Regions from separate parts of the Bradyrhizobium yuanmingense genome, predicted to be linked through region 2. Evidence: predicted binding sites of a transcription regulator. Region 2 holds the regulator's gene; the other holds the start of a gene.
The links. Region 2 encodes PhoB, which activates phosphate uptake and scavenging genes when phosphate is short. Its sites were predicted from a motif close to TGTCATNNANCTGTCAT; they were not measured.

Region 1: N2605_RS14335 (DUF47 domain-containing protein) is a predicted target of PhoB. The motif match lies at 2,615-2,631, and genes of this name have one in related genera.

Annotation. Positions count from the first base shown of each region.
Region 1 covers NZ_CP104173.1:3,088,498-3,095,136, forward strand. The annotation lists gene N2605_RS14320 (ABC transporter substrate-binding protein) at 1-608, shown strand, start outside; gene N2605_RS14325 (branched-chain amino acid ABC transporter permease) at 684-1,547, shown strand; gene N2605_RS14330 (branched-chain amino acid ABC transporter permease) at 1,549-2,517, shown strand; gene N2605_RS14335 (DUF47 domain-containing protein) at 2,675-3,319, shown strand; gene N2605_RS14340 (inorganic phosphate transporter) at 3,332-4,336, shown strand; gene sugE (quaternary ammonium compound efflux SMR transporter SugE) at 4,329-4,643, opposite strand; gene N2605_RS14350 (peptide chain release factor 3) at 4,802-6,424, shown strand; gene N2605_RS14355 (ABC transporter substrate-binding protein) at 6,482-6,639, shown strand, end outside.
Region 2 covers NZ_CP104173.1:7,007,568-7,014,206, reverse strand. The annotation lists gene pstC (phosphate ABC transporter permease subunit PstC) at 1-776, shown strand, start outside; gene pstA (phosphate ABC transporter permease PstA) at 781-1,626, shown strand; gene pstB (phosphate ABC transporter ATP-binding protein PstB) at 1,623-2,444, shown strand; gene phoU (phosphate signaling complex protein PhoU) at 2,456-3,172, shown strand; gene phoB (phosphate regulon transcriptional regulator PhoB) at 3,195-3,902, shown strand; gene N2605_RS32545 (GcrA family cell cycle regulator) at 4,202-4,714, opposite strand; gene N2605_RS32540 (aspartate aminotransferase family protein) at 5,174-6,382, shown strand; gene argF (ornithine carbamoyltransferase) at 6,382-6,639, shown strand, end outside.

The sequences.
Region 1 (6,639 bases), 3.9 Mb from region 2:
CCGCTGACTTCTCGTCCTTCCTGCTTCAGGCGCAGGCCTCCAAAGCCAAGATCATCGGCATGGCGAATGCCGGCGGCGACACCACCAACACCATCAAGCAGGCGTCCGAGTTCGGCATCGTCTCGGGCGGCCAGAAGCTTGCGGGTCTGCTGCTCTTCATCACCGACGTGCACTCGCTCGGTCTGAAGGTGGCGCAGGGCTTGAATTTCACCGAGACCTTCTATTGGGACATGAACGACGGCACGCGCGCCTTCTCCAAACGCTTTTCCGAGCGGATGAAGAACAAGGCGATGCCCTCGATGGTGCAGGCCGGCGTCTATTCGGGCCTGCTGCACTACTTCAAGGCGCTGGAGGCGATGGGCGGCAATCCGCATGACGGGGCCAAGGTGGTCGCCAAGATGAAGGAGATGCCGACCGACGATGCGTTGTTCGGCAAGGGAACGATCCGTGCGGACGGTCGCAAGCTGCATCCGGCCTATCTGTTCGAGGTCAAGAAGCCCGAGGAATCCAAGGGCCCCTGGGACTATTACAAGCTGATCGGCACGACCCCCGGCGACCTGGCCTTCCGGCCGCTGTCGGAAAGCGCCTGTCCGCTGGTGAAGAAGTAACGGTGAACGATGCGGGCCGGCGCGCAACGGCGCCGGCCTGTCTTTGAGGAATAGAAGGGACCGGGTGCGGGATCGATGCAGGCTCTCTACGCTCAGCTACTGGTGGGACTGATCAACGGCTCGTTCTACGCGCTGCTCAGTCTCGGGCTTGCCGTCATCTTCGGCATGCTCAACATCATCAATTTCGCCCACGGCGCGCTCTACATGATGGGCGCCTTCGTCGCCTATTTCCTGTTGAACCTTGGTGGCATCAATTATTGGTGGGCGCTGCTGCTGGCGCCGATCATCGTCGGCATCTTCGGCATGATCCTGGAACGGACCATGCTGCAATGGCTAACCGGGCTCGATCATCTCTACGGCCTGCTCCTGACCTTCGGCATCGCGCTGATCGTGCAGGGCGTGTTCCAGAACTATTTCGGCTCCTCGGGCCTGCCTTACGCCATTCCCGAGCAGCTCAGGGGCGGCATGAATCTCGGCTTCATGTTCCTGCCGATCTACCGCGGCTGGGTCGTCGTGTTCTCGCTGGCGGTGTGCCTTGCGACCTGGTTTCTCATCGAGAAGACGCAGCTCGGCGCCTACCTGCGCGCCGCCACTGAAAATCCGACGCTGGTGCGTGCCTTCGGCATCAACGTGCCGCGCATGATCACGCTCACTTACGGTCTCGGCGTCGGCCTTGCCGCGCTTGCCGGCGTGCTCTCGGCGCCGATCAACCAGGTGCGGCCGCTGATGGGTGCCGACCTCATCATCGTCGTGTTCGCGGTGGTGGTGATCGGCGGCATGGGCTCGATCATGGGCTCCATCATCACCGGCTTTGCGCTCGGCGTGATCGAGGGCCTGACCAAGTATTTCTACCCCGAGGCCTCCAACACCGTCGTGTTCGTGCTGATGGTGCTGGTGCTGCTGGTGAAGCCGACGGGATTGACGGGAAGGGCGGCCTGAGATGACAACCCTGACGGACGACACGCTTCCTGTGACCCCGCGCGCAATGCGCGACGAGATGATTGTATTCGCAGTGATGGCGCTGCTGCTCGCAGCGGTGCCGTTCACGGGCGTCTATCCGTTCTTCGTGATGCAGGCGCTGTGCTTTGCGCTGCTCGCCTGCGCCTTCAATCTGCTGGTCGGCTATGGCGGCTTGCTGTCGTTCGGCCACGCGATGTTTCTGGGCACGGCCGGCTATTGCAGCGCGCATGCGCTGAAGGTCTGGGCGCTGCCGCCCGAGCTCGGCATTCTCGTCGGCGTCGCCGCGGCGTTCGTGCTCTCGATCGTCACCGGCTACATCTCGATCCGACGCCAGGGCATCTATTTCTCGATGATCACGCTGGCGCTGTCGCAGCTCCTGTACTTCATCTATCTCCAGGCCCCGTTCACCCATGGTGAGGACGGCATCCAGGGCATCCCGCAGGGACGCATGTTCGGCGTGCTCGATCTGTCCAAGCCGACGGTGCTGTACTATGTCGTGCTGGTCGGCTTCCTCGCCGGCTTCCTCCTGATCTTCCGCATCATCAACTCGCCGTTCGGCGAGGTGCTGAAATCGATCCGCGAGAACGAGCAGCGCGCGATCTCGCTCGGCTACCGCACCGACCAATACAAGTTCCTGGCCTTCGTGCTGTCGGGGACGCTCGCCGGACTTGCCGGTGCGCTGAAGGTGTTCGTGGCGCAGAACGCTTCGCTCACCGACGTGCACTGGACGATGTCGGGCGAGGTCGTGCTGATGACGCTGGTCGGCGGGCTCGGCACCGTTTTCGGTCCCGTGGTCGGCGCCTTCGTGATCATCGCCATGCAGCAATATCTGGCCGGCTTCGGCCAGTGGGTGACGGTGATCCAAGGCGCGATCTTCGTGGTCTGCGTGCTCACCTTCCGCCGCGGCGTCGTCGGCGAAATCGCGCATTACTTCCGGCGATCGCTCTAAGTAACTGGTATTGCATCAGTTTCATTGATGCATGAAAGCGGTGGATGATCCGGCTCCGCGGGCGTGAGGCGACACGCGCGCGGATCGAAAATGGTCTATGACAGTTTTGTGACAGCCCTTGCGGGCCTGACCATTTTCCAACCGGTAGTTTGTCCCCATGATGCGATGGTTTCGTGCGTTCCTGCCCAGGGAAGAGCGGTTCTTCGACCTGTTCGACCGCCATGCCCAGACCGTGATCCAGGGCGCGGTCGCGCTCCAGGGCATGCTCAACGGGGGCGAGGAGACGCCGGTCTATTGCCAGCGCGTCAACCAGTTCGAGAACGACGCCGACAATATCACCCGCGAGGTGCTGACGGCGGTGCGCCGCACCTTCATCACCCCGTTCGACCGCGGCGACATCAAGAACCTGATCACGTCGCTGGACGATGCCATCGACCAGATGCAGCAGACGGCCAAGGCCGTGATGCTGTTCGAGGTGCGCAGTTTCGAGCCGCCGATGCGCGAGATCGGCGGACTCTTGATCGAATGCGCCAATCTGGTCGGCCGTGCGCTGCCGCTGATGCAGGAGATCGGCAAGAACGTCGCCATGCTGACCGCGATCACCGAGGAGCTCGGCAAGCTCGAGGGCCGTGTCGACGATCTCCACGACATCGGCCTGAAGGAGCTGTTCCTCAAGCATCGCGACGGCAATGCGATGGACTTCATCGTAGGCGTCGAGATTTACGACCATCTCGAGAAGGTCGCCGACCGCTTCGACGACGTCGCCAACGAGATCAACAGCATCGTCATCGAGCAAGTGTAGGGCAGGGCCGCCGTGGATGCTGCGTTGGCTTTTCCCGTCCTGGTCGGCTTGATCGCCGTCGCTCTGCTGTTCGACTTCCTGAACGGCCTGCACGACGCCGCCAATTCGATCGCGACCATCGTCTCGACCCGAGTGCTGCGGCCGCAATTCGCGGTGTTTTGGGCCGCGTTCTTCAATTTCATCGCGTTCCTGGTGTTCGGGCTGCACGTCGCCCAGACCATCGGCACAGGCATCATCGATCCCGCGGTCGTCGACGCCCAGGTGATCTTCGCAGCCCTCGTCGGCGCCATCGTCTGGAACCTCGTGACCTGGGCGCTCGGCATTCCATCGTCGTCGTCGCACGCGCTGATCGGCGGGCTAGTCGGCGGCGGCTTGGCCAAGGCCGGTATTTCGGCCGCGGTGTGGAGCGGCCTGTCCAAGACCGTGTTGGCCATCGTGCTGTCGCCGCTGGTTGGCTTCCTGCTCGCAATGGCGCTGGTTGCGATCGTGTCCTGGGCCTCGGTGCGCTCGACGCCGTTCGCGGTCGACCGCGCCTTCCGCATCCTGCAATTCGTCTCCGCGTCGCTCTATTCGCTCGGCCATGGCGGCAACGACGCGCAGAAGACCATGGGCATCATCGCGGTGTTGCTCTATTCGCAGGGCCATCTCGGCAGCGAGTTCTCGGTGCCGTTCTGGGTGGTGCTGTCGTGCCAGGCGGCGATGGCGCTGGGCACGCTGATGGGCGGCTGGCGCATCGTCCGCACCATGGGCCTGCGCATCACGAAATTGACCCCGATGCAGGGCTTTTGCGCCGAGACCGGGGGCGCGGTGACTCTGTTCATGGCGACCTACCTCGGGGTTCCTGTCTCGACCACCCACACCATCACCGGCGCCATCGTCGGCGTCGGCGCCGCCCGCCGCGTCTCGGCCGTGCGCTGGAACGTCGCAAGCTCCATCGTCTATGCCTGGGTGATCACGATCCCGGCCTCAGGCATCGTGGCCGCGCTGACCTGGTGGGTGGTCCAGCTCGTCAAGTGACGAGCTTCAGTCCGATGATGCCGGCGACGATCAGGCCGATGCTGGCGAGGCGGAAGGCCGTCGCCGGCTCGCCGAACAGAACCATGCCGAGCGTCGCGGTGCCGACCGCGCCGATGCCGGTCCAGACCGCATAGGCGGTTCCGACGGGCAGGGATTTGAGCGCAAATCCGAGCAGGATGACGCTGCCGGCCATGGCCGCGAGCGTGACCGCGGACGGGACAAGCTTGCTAAAGCCCTCGGTGTATTTCAGGCCGATGGCCCAGGTGATCTCGAGGAGACCGGCGACGAACAGGATGCTCCAGGCCATGACGACCCTCCATTCAAGGCAGGGTCGTCCCCGCGGCTGGTGTGCTGATGGGCAGGGAGGTCGTCCTCCCAAAACGGGGATATGGGGCTGGCCGGAAACCTTCGCAATCACCAAATGAGGCTTGATCAGGCCCGTTTTCCCTGCCACACGCTCCCGCCATGTCCGACATCGCCGCCACCACAGCCGAATCGCCGGCCCGTTCCCCGCTTGCCGCCGAGGTGGCGAGGCGGCGGACCTTTGCGATCATCTCCCATCCCGACGCCGGCAAGACCACGCTGACCGAAAAGCTGCTGCTGTTCGGCGGCGCTATCAACCTCGCCGGCCAGGTCAAGGCCAAAGGCGAGCGGCGCAACACGCGTTCGGACTGGATGAAGATCGAGCGCGAACGCGGCATCTCGGTGGTGACCTCGGTGATGACCTTCGAGTTCGAAGGCCTCGTCTTCAACCTGCTGGACACGCCGGGCCACGAGGACTTTTCGGAGGACACCTATCGCACGCTGACGGCGGTCGATTCCGCCGTGATGGTGATCGACGCGGCCAAGGGTATCGAGGCGCGCACCCGAAAGCTGTTCGAGGTGTGCCGTCTGCGCGACATCCCGATCATCACCTTCATCAACAAGATGGACCGCGAGAGCCGCGACGTGTTCGAGCTGCTCGACGAGATCGAGAAGACGCTGGCGCTCGACACCACGCCGATGACCTGGCCGGTCGGCCGCGGCCGCGACTTCCTCGGCACCTATGACGTCGTCAATGGCGGCGTGCGCCTGCTCGAAGGCGGCGGCGCCAAGACCGGCGCGGCGCTCGAGATCGAGATCGAAGAGCTCGCCAAGCTCAACGCCAATCTCGACGTCTCCGCCGTGAAGGACGAGCTCGAGCTCGTCACCGAGGCGTCGAAGCCGTTCGAGCTGGACGCGTTCCGCGAGGGACATCTGACGCCGGTCTATTTCGGCAGCGCGCTGCGTAATTTCGGCGTCGGAGACCTCCTGGAGGGCCTCGGCAAGTTTGCGCCCGAGCCGCGCGCGCAGGACAGCGACCAGCGCAAGGTCGAGGCCACCGATCCCAGGATGAGCGCCTTCGTGTTCAAGATCCAGGCCAACATGGATCCCAACCACCGCGACCGCATCGCGTTTGCGCGCCTGTGTTCGGGCAAGCTCAGCCGCGGCATGAAGGCCAAGCTCGTGCGCACCGGCAAGAGCATGCCGCTGTCGAGCCCGCAATTCTTCTTCGCACAGGACCGCTCGGTCGCGGACGAAGCCTTCGCCGGCGACGTCGTCGGCATTCCCAACCACGGCACGCTGCGCATCGGCGATACGCTGACCGAGGGCGAGGATTTCAACTTCGTCGGCGTGCCGAGCTTCGCGCCGGAAATCGTCCGCCGTGTCCGTCTCACCGACGCGATGAAGGCGAAGAAGCTGAAGGAAGCGCTGCAGCAGATGTCGGAAGAGGGCGTGGTGCAGGTGTTCCGCCCCCGCGACGGCGCCCCGGCGCTGGTCGGGGTGGTCGGCGCGCTGCAGCTCGATGTTCTCAAGGCCCGGCTCGAGGCGGAATATTCGCTGCCGGTCGAATTCGAGGTCAGCGAGTTCCAGCTGGCGCGCTGGGTCTCCTCGGAGGACCGCAAGAAGCTCGACAGCTTCATCGCCGCCAATAATTCGAGCATTGCCGACGACGTCGACGGCGATCCTGTCTATCTCGCCCGGAACGAGTTCTACCTCGGCTACACCAAGGAGCGTGCCGAGGGCATCGAGTTCAGCAACGTCAAGGACGTCAAGAAAAAGGGGTAATGTTTCCCAGACGTTCTCCGTGATGCAGGACGGCAACGCATAGCGAGGTCGACGGTCATGAGGCGGCGCGAATTCATCATGCTCGTTGCAGGCGCGGCGGCCTATCCGCTGAGCACATCCGCGCAGGGGAATGTGCGGCGGATCGGTGTGTTGGCGGGAGGCAGGTCGAGCGATCCGGAGAGCCAGGCCGGCTACCAGAAACTGAGACAGCGTCT
Region 2 (6,639 bases):
GCTGGGCGCCCTCGGCCGATCCGCCGGTGCTCGGCGCGCTCGGGCCGATCTACGGCACGCTCGTCACCTCCTTCATCGCGATGCTGATCGCCATTCCCGTCGGTCTCGGCATTGCGATCTTCCTCACCGAGCTCTGCCCGCAATGGCTGCGGCGCCCGATCGGCATGGCGGTTGAGCTGCTCGCCGGCATCCCCTCGATCATCTACGGCATGTGGGGCTTCTTCGTGCTCGGCCCGTTCCTGGCCAACACCTTCCAGCCTTTCATGATCAGGGTGTTCGACGGCGTCCCCGTGCTGGGCGCGATCTTCGCAGGGCCCCCGTCCTATCTCAGCCTGTTCAACGCCGCGCTGATCCTCGCCATCATGGTGCTGCCCTTCATCACCTCGATTTCGGTCGACGTGTTCAAGACGGTGCCGCCGGTGCTGAAGGAAGCCGCCTACGGCGTCGGCTGCACCACCTGGGAGGTCGTCCGCAGCGTGGTGATCCCCTACACCCGCGTCGGCATCATCGGAGGCGTCATGCTGGCGCTGGGCCGGGCGCTCGGCGAGACCATGGCGGTGACCTTCATCATCGGCAACTCGTTCCGGATCTCCTCGTCGATCTTCGCGCCGGGCACGACGATTTCGGCGGCGATCGCCTCCGAATTTGCCGAGAGCGACGGCCTGCACCAGTCCGGCCTGATCCTGCTCGGCCTCCTGCTGTTCGTGCTGACGTTCTTCGTGCTCGCTGCCGCCCGTTTGATGCTGCTGCGCCTCGAAACCAAGGCCGGGAAGTGAAGCCATGAACCCGATCTATTCGCGCCGCCGCCGCTGGGACATCGTCATTCGCGGCCTCTGCATCGCAGCCGCCGCCTTCGGCGTCACCTGGCTCGCGCTCATCCTGGTCACGCTGCTCTACAACGGCCTGGCCGGGCTCAACCTCCAGGTCTTCACAGCTGACACGCCGCCGCCCGGATCGACCGAGGGCGGCCTGCGCAACGCCATCGTCGGCTCGTTGATCATGACCGTGATCGGCGTCGGAATCGGCGCGCCGCTCGGCCTGTTCGCCGGCACCTATCTCGCCGAGTACGGCCGCAACGACAAGCTGACCTCGGTGATCCGCTTCATCAACGACATTCTCCTGTCGGCACCCTCGATCATCATCGGCCTCTTCATCTATGGCGCGGTGGTGGTGCCGATGCGCGGCTTCTCGGCGATTGCGGGCGCGCTGGCGCTTGCCGTCATCGTGATCCCGGTCGTCGTGCGCACCACCGAAGACATGCTACTGCTGGTGCCGAATCCGTTGCGCGAAGCTGCCAGCGCGCTCGGCCTGCCGCGCTCGCTGGTGATCAAGCGCATCGCCTATCGTGCCGCGCGCTCCGGCCTCATCACCGGCGTGCTGCTGGCGACCGCCCGCGTCGCCGGCGAGACCGCGCCGCTGTTGTTCACGGCGCTGTCGAACCAGTTCTTCAGCCTCGGCCTGAACAAGACGATGGCGAACCTGCCTGTCACCATCAACAACTTCGTGCAGAGCCCCTACGAGTATTGGAAGCAACTCGCCTGGAGCGGCGCGCTGTTGATCACCCTGACCGTGCTTGCCCTTAACATTGGCGCGCGCATCCTTGGCGCCGAGAGGACTGCAAAATGAGTGAAATGTCTGTTTCCGTCAGCGCACCGTCCGTTCATCCCGGCTCGCAGCCCCTGCCCGAGGCGCCCGCCAAGGTCACGGCGCGCAACCTCAACTTCTACTACGGCGACCACCACGCGCTGAAGAACATCAACCTGGCGCTCGGCACCAACCGCGTCACGGCGTTCATCGGCCCGTCCGGCTGCGGCAAGTCCACCCTGCTGCGCATCTTCAACCGGATGTACGATCTCTATCCGGGCCAGCGCGCCGACGGTCAGCTGTTGCTCGACCATACCAACATCCTCGACCCCAAGCTCGACCTCAACCTACTCCGCGCCCGGGTCGGCATGGTGTTCCAGAAGCCGACGCCGTTCCCGATGACGATCTACGAGAACATCGCCTTCGGCATTCGTCTCTACGAGAAGATCTCCAAGTCCGAGATGGACGACCGCGTCGAGAAGGCGCTGCGCGGTGGCGCGCTGTGGAACGAGGTCAAGGACAAGCTCAATGCCTCCGGCCTGTCGCTCTCCGGCGGCCAGCAGCAGCGCCTCTGCATCGCCCGCACCGTCGCGGTGCGGCCCGAGGTGATCCTGTTTGACGAGCCCTGCTCGGCGCTCGACCCGATCTCGACCGCCAAGGTCGAGGAGCTGATCCAGGAATTGTCCGAGAACTACACGATCGCGATCGTCACCCACAACATGCAGCAGGCGGCGCGCGTTTCCGACAAGACCGCCTTCATGTATCTCGGCGAGTTGATCGAGTTCGACGACACCAGCAAGATCTTCACGTCGCCGAGCGATCGGCGCACGCAGGATTACATCACCGGCCGGTTCGGCTGAGGAGACGGAACATGGGTTCTGAACATACCGTAAAGGCTTTCGACAGCGACCTTCAGGAGCTCACCCGCCTGGTCGCCGAGATGGGCGGCATCGCCGAGCGCATGATCGTCGATTCCGTCGACGCGCTGATCCGCCGCGACGTCGCGCTCGGCCAGCGCGTCGTCGCCACCGACGTCGAGCTCGACGCGCTGCAGAAGCGCATCGAGGAGCGCGCCGTGCTCACCATCGCCCGCCGCCAGCCGATGGCCGTCGACCTGCGCGAGATCGTCGGCGCGATGCGCGTTGCGACCGATCTCGAGCGCATCGGCGATCTCGCCAAGAACATGGGCAAGCGCGTCGCGGCGCTGGAGACGGATTTCCATCCGCTCAAGCTGTTCCGCGGCCTGGAGCACATGACCGACCTCGTGCAGCAGCAGGTCAAGTCGGTACTGGACGCCTATGCCGCGCACGACCTGCCGGCGGCGATGGCGGTGTGGAAGGGCGACGAAGAAGTCGACGCCATCTGCACCTCGCTGTTCCGCGAGCTCCTCACCTACATGATGGAGGATCCGCGCAACATCTCGTTCTGCATCCACCTGATGTTCTGTGCCAAGAACATCGAGCGGATCGGCGACCACGCCACCAACATCGCCGAGACCGTGTTCTACATGATCGAGGGCCAGGCGATCACCGACAAGCGGCCGAAGGGCGACATGACGACCTTCGCCACGACGGTGCCGAACACCTGACGACTTAAGGAGCTACGACCACATGGGCGCACGCATTATGGTGGTTGAGGACGAGGAAGCTCTCACCGAGCTTCTTCGCTACAACCTCGAAGGCGACGGCTATGACGTCGAGACGGTGATGCGCGGCGATGACGCCGACACCCGCCTCAAGGAGCACATTCCCGATCTGATCGTGCTCGACTGGATGCTGCCGGGCCTGTCAGGCATCGAGCTGTGCCGGCGGCTTCGGACCCGCCCCGAGACCAAGCAGCTGCCGATCATCATGCTCACCGCGCGCGGCGAGGAGAGCGAACGGGTGCGCGGGCTCGCGACCGGCGCGGATGATTATATCGTCAAGCCGTTCTCGGTGCCGGAGCTGCTTGCGCGCGTGAAGGGCCTGCTCAGGCGTGCGAGTCCCGAGCGCCTCGCCACCGTGCTCGCCTATGGCGATATCGAGCTCGACCGCGACAAGCGCCGCGTGGCGCGCTCGGGCCGGCCGATCGATCTCGGTCCGACCGAATATCGCCTGCTGGAGTTCTTCCTGGAGCATCCCGGCCGCGTGTTCTCGCGCGAGCAGCTGCTCGACAGCGTCTGGGGCCGCGACATCTACATCGACGAGCGCACCGTCGACGTGCATATCGGCCGCCTGCGCAAGCTGCTCAATCTCGGCCGCGAGCAGGACCCGATCCGCACCGTCCGCGGCGCCGGCTACGCGCTGGACGATCGCTTCGCGAAGGCTGAGCAGACGTAAGGCGCCAGCGACAGCTGGTTTGGCGAACTGCGGCGCCGATCTCGGCCGTCATCCCGGGGCGCGCGCAGCGTGAGCCCGGGATCTCAGCGCGAGCGCTTGCGCTCTTCGCGATTAGCCACAGGACGTGGTTTGGCGAAGACTCGGAGTGACCATCTCGCGCAACGATTGCGCCCCGCGGTTACGGATCCCGCATTCGCGGGGATGACACCGGGCGATTGGGAGCCGTCATCGTATGACGGCTGCAGTCTTGGCGATCAAGCTTGGCGATCAAAGCTTGGCGATCAGGGAATTCCGCAAGCTCACCGCGTGCCCGGTTTCGGTGCTGCGCGACGGCGATCCGCTGCGGGCTGATAGGCCACGCGCGAATGCTGGGCACAATAGGGCAGGCCGGAGAGCGCCTTGCCGCCGCAGAAGAAGAAATCCGGGCTCGAGGGATCGCCGACCGGCCAGTGGCAGGTCGCCTCGTTCAATTCCAGCAGCGACAGCCGCTGGCTCATCGGCACCACGTTGTCGTAGGTAACCGGCTCGGCTTCCAACTCGACCTCGAAGGCCTGCGCCAACGCGGTGTTGCCGCGCGCGACGGGGCGGGTCACCCGCATCATATGCTGCGCGGGCCGTGCCTTGCGCGGCCGCGGCGCTGCCGATGAAGGGCTCTTGGCGCGGCCGGACAGGCCGAGCCGGTGCACCTTGCCGATCACGGCATTGCGGGTCACATTGCCGAGCTCCGCCGCGATCTGGCTGGCCGAAAGTCCGGCCTCCCAGAGCTTCTTCAGCTGCTCGACGCGATCATCGGACCAGGTCAAAACCGTCATTGCACCCTTTCCCTCGCTGCGCGCCTGCCATCCTGGGGCCTTCGCAGCGAATGCTTTAGCCTTGAAAAACCCGTGCCGTCAGAATCCCTTAAGGCTCGCCGGGCGCGCTCAAGACGCCCGAACGTTTACGCCGGTACATGAGGACTTCTGGGATCAGAACTGCTGCACGAGATGTCGTATCTGACAGTCCAAACGCTACAATATGGCGTGACTCCCGCGCAAGAGTCCGCCGACTCGCTTCCACATGTTCCGTGGTGAAAAACCCGCAAAATCGGCACCGCAAGACTACGGAATCAGCGTTTCGCGAGGCTTTCCGGGCGGCATTGACACCCGTCTTGCCAGGCATAAGATAGTGCCACGTGCCGCCCTTAAAAGGCGGCACGTTTCGTTTTCCGGGGCCGGTCGATGGTGCGTCGCGCAATGCATGCCTCACACCGTCCGCAACATTCAAGTGACGTCATGACTAACAGCGCAGCGCCGCATTTGCTCCCCGTTTTCGCCAGGGCCGACCTCGGTTTCGAGCGCGGCGAAGGCTGCTGGCTGATCGCGACCAACGGCGATCGCTATCTCGATTTCACCTCGGGTGTCGCGGTGAATGCGCTCGGCCATGTCCATCCCGCGCTGGTCAAGGCGTTGCAGGAGCAGGCGACCAAGCTCTGGCACATGTCGAACCTGTTCCAGAGCCCTGACGGCGAGAAGCTCGCAAGCCGCCTCTGCAATGAGAGCTTTGCGGACTTCGTGTTCTTCTGCAATTCCGGCGCCGAGGCGCTGGAAGGCGTGATCAAGCTGGTGCGCCACCATCACTTCTCCAAGGGGCATCCGGAGCGTTACCGCATGATCACCTTCGAGGGTGCCTTCCATGGCCGCACGCTGGCGACGCTCGCCGCCACCGGCTCTGCGAAATATCTCGAGGGCTTCGGTCCGCCGATGGACGGCTTCGATCAGGTGCCGCACGGCGACCTCGACGCCGTGAAGAAGGCGATTGGTCCGCACACCGCCGGCATTCTCATCGAGCCGATCCAGGGCGAGGGTGGCGTTCGTTCTGCACCTCACGCCTTCCTGAGGGCGCTGCGCGAACTCTGTAACGAGCGCGGCCTGTTGCTCGCCTTCGACGAGGTGCAGACCGGCATGGGCCGCACCGGCGAGCTCTTTGCCTACAAGCGCACCGGCGTCACACCGGATGTGATGTCGCTCGCCAAGGCGCTCGGCGGCGGCTTTCCGATCGGTGCGGTGCTGGCGACCGCGGACGCGGCGGCCGGCATGGGGCCCGGCTCGCACGGCTCCACCTTCGGCGGCAATCCGCTCGCGATCTCGGCTGCCAACGCCGTGCTCGATGTCATGCTCAAGCCCGGCTTCTTCGACCACGTGCAGAAGATGTCGCTGCTGCTCAAGCAGAAGCTCGCCTCCGTGATCGATCGTCATCCCGAAATCGTCAGCGAGGTGCGCGGCGAGGGCCTGCTGATCGGTATCAAGGCGGTGGTGCCCTCGGGCGATCTCGTCGCGGCGCTGCGCGCCGAAAAGCTGCTCACCGTCGGGGCCGGCGACAATGTCGTGCGCTTCCTGCCGCCCCTGATCGTCACGGAAGCGGAGATCGAGGACAGCGTCGGCCGGTTAGAGCGCGCCTGCGCTGCGATCTCCTCCAGCCAGACCAAGCGGGCGGCAAGCTGATGAGCACGACGCCCAACAAAGCTCCCAAGCACTTCCTGGACATCAACGAGCTGCCGCTCTCGGAGCTCAAGAGCATGCTCGCCGCCTCTTCCGCCATGAAGGCGAAGCAGAAGGCGCAGCAGCCGGTCAGGCCGCTCGAGGGCAAGACGCTGGCGATGATCTTCGAGCGTCCCTCGACCCGCACCCGCGTCTCGTTCGACGTCGGCATGCGCCAGCTCGGCGGCGAGGCGATCATGCTCACCGGCGCCGAGATGCAG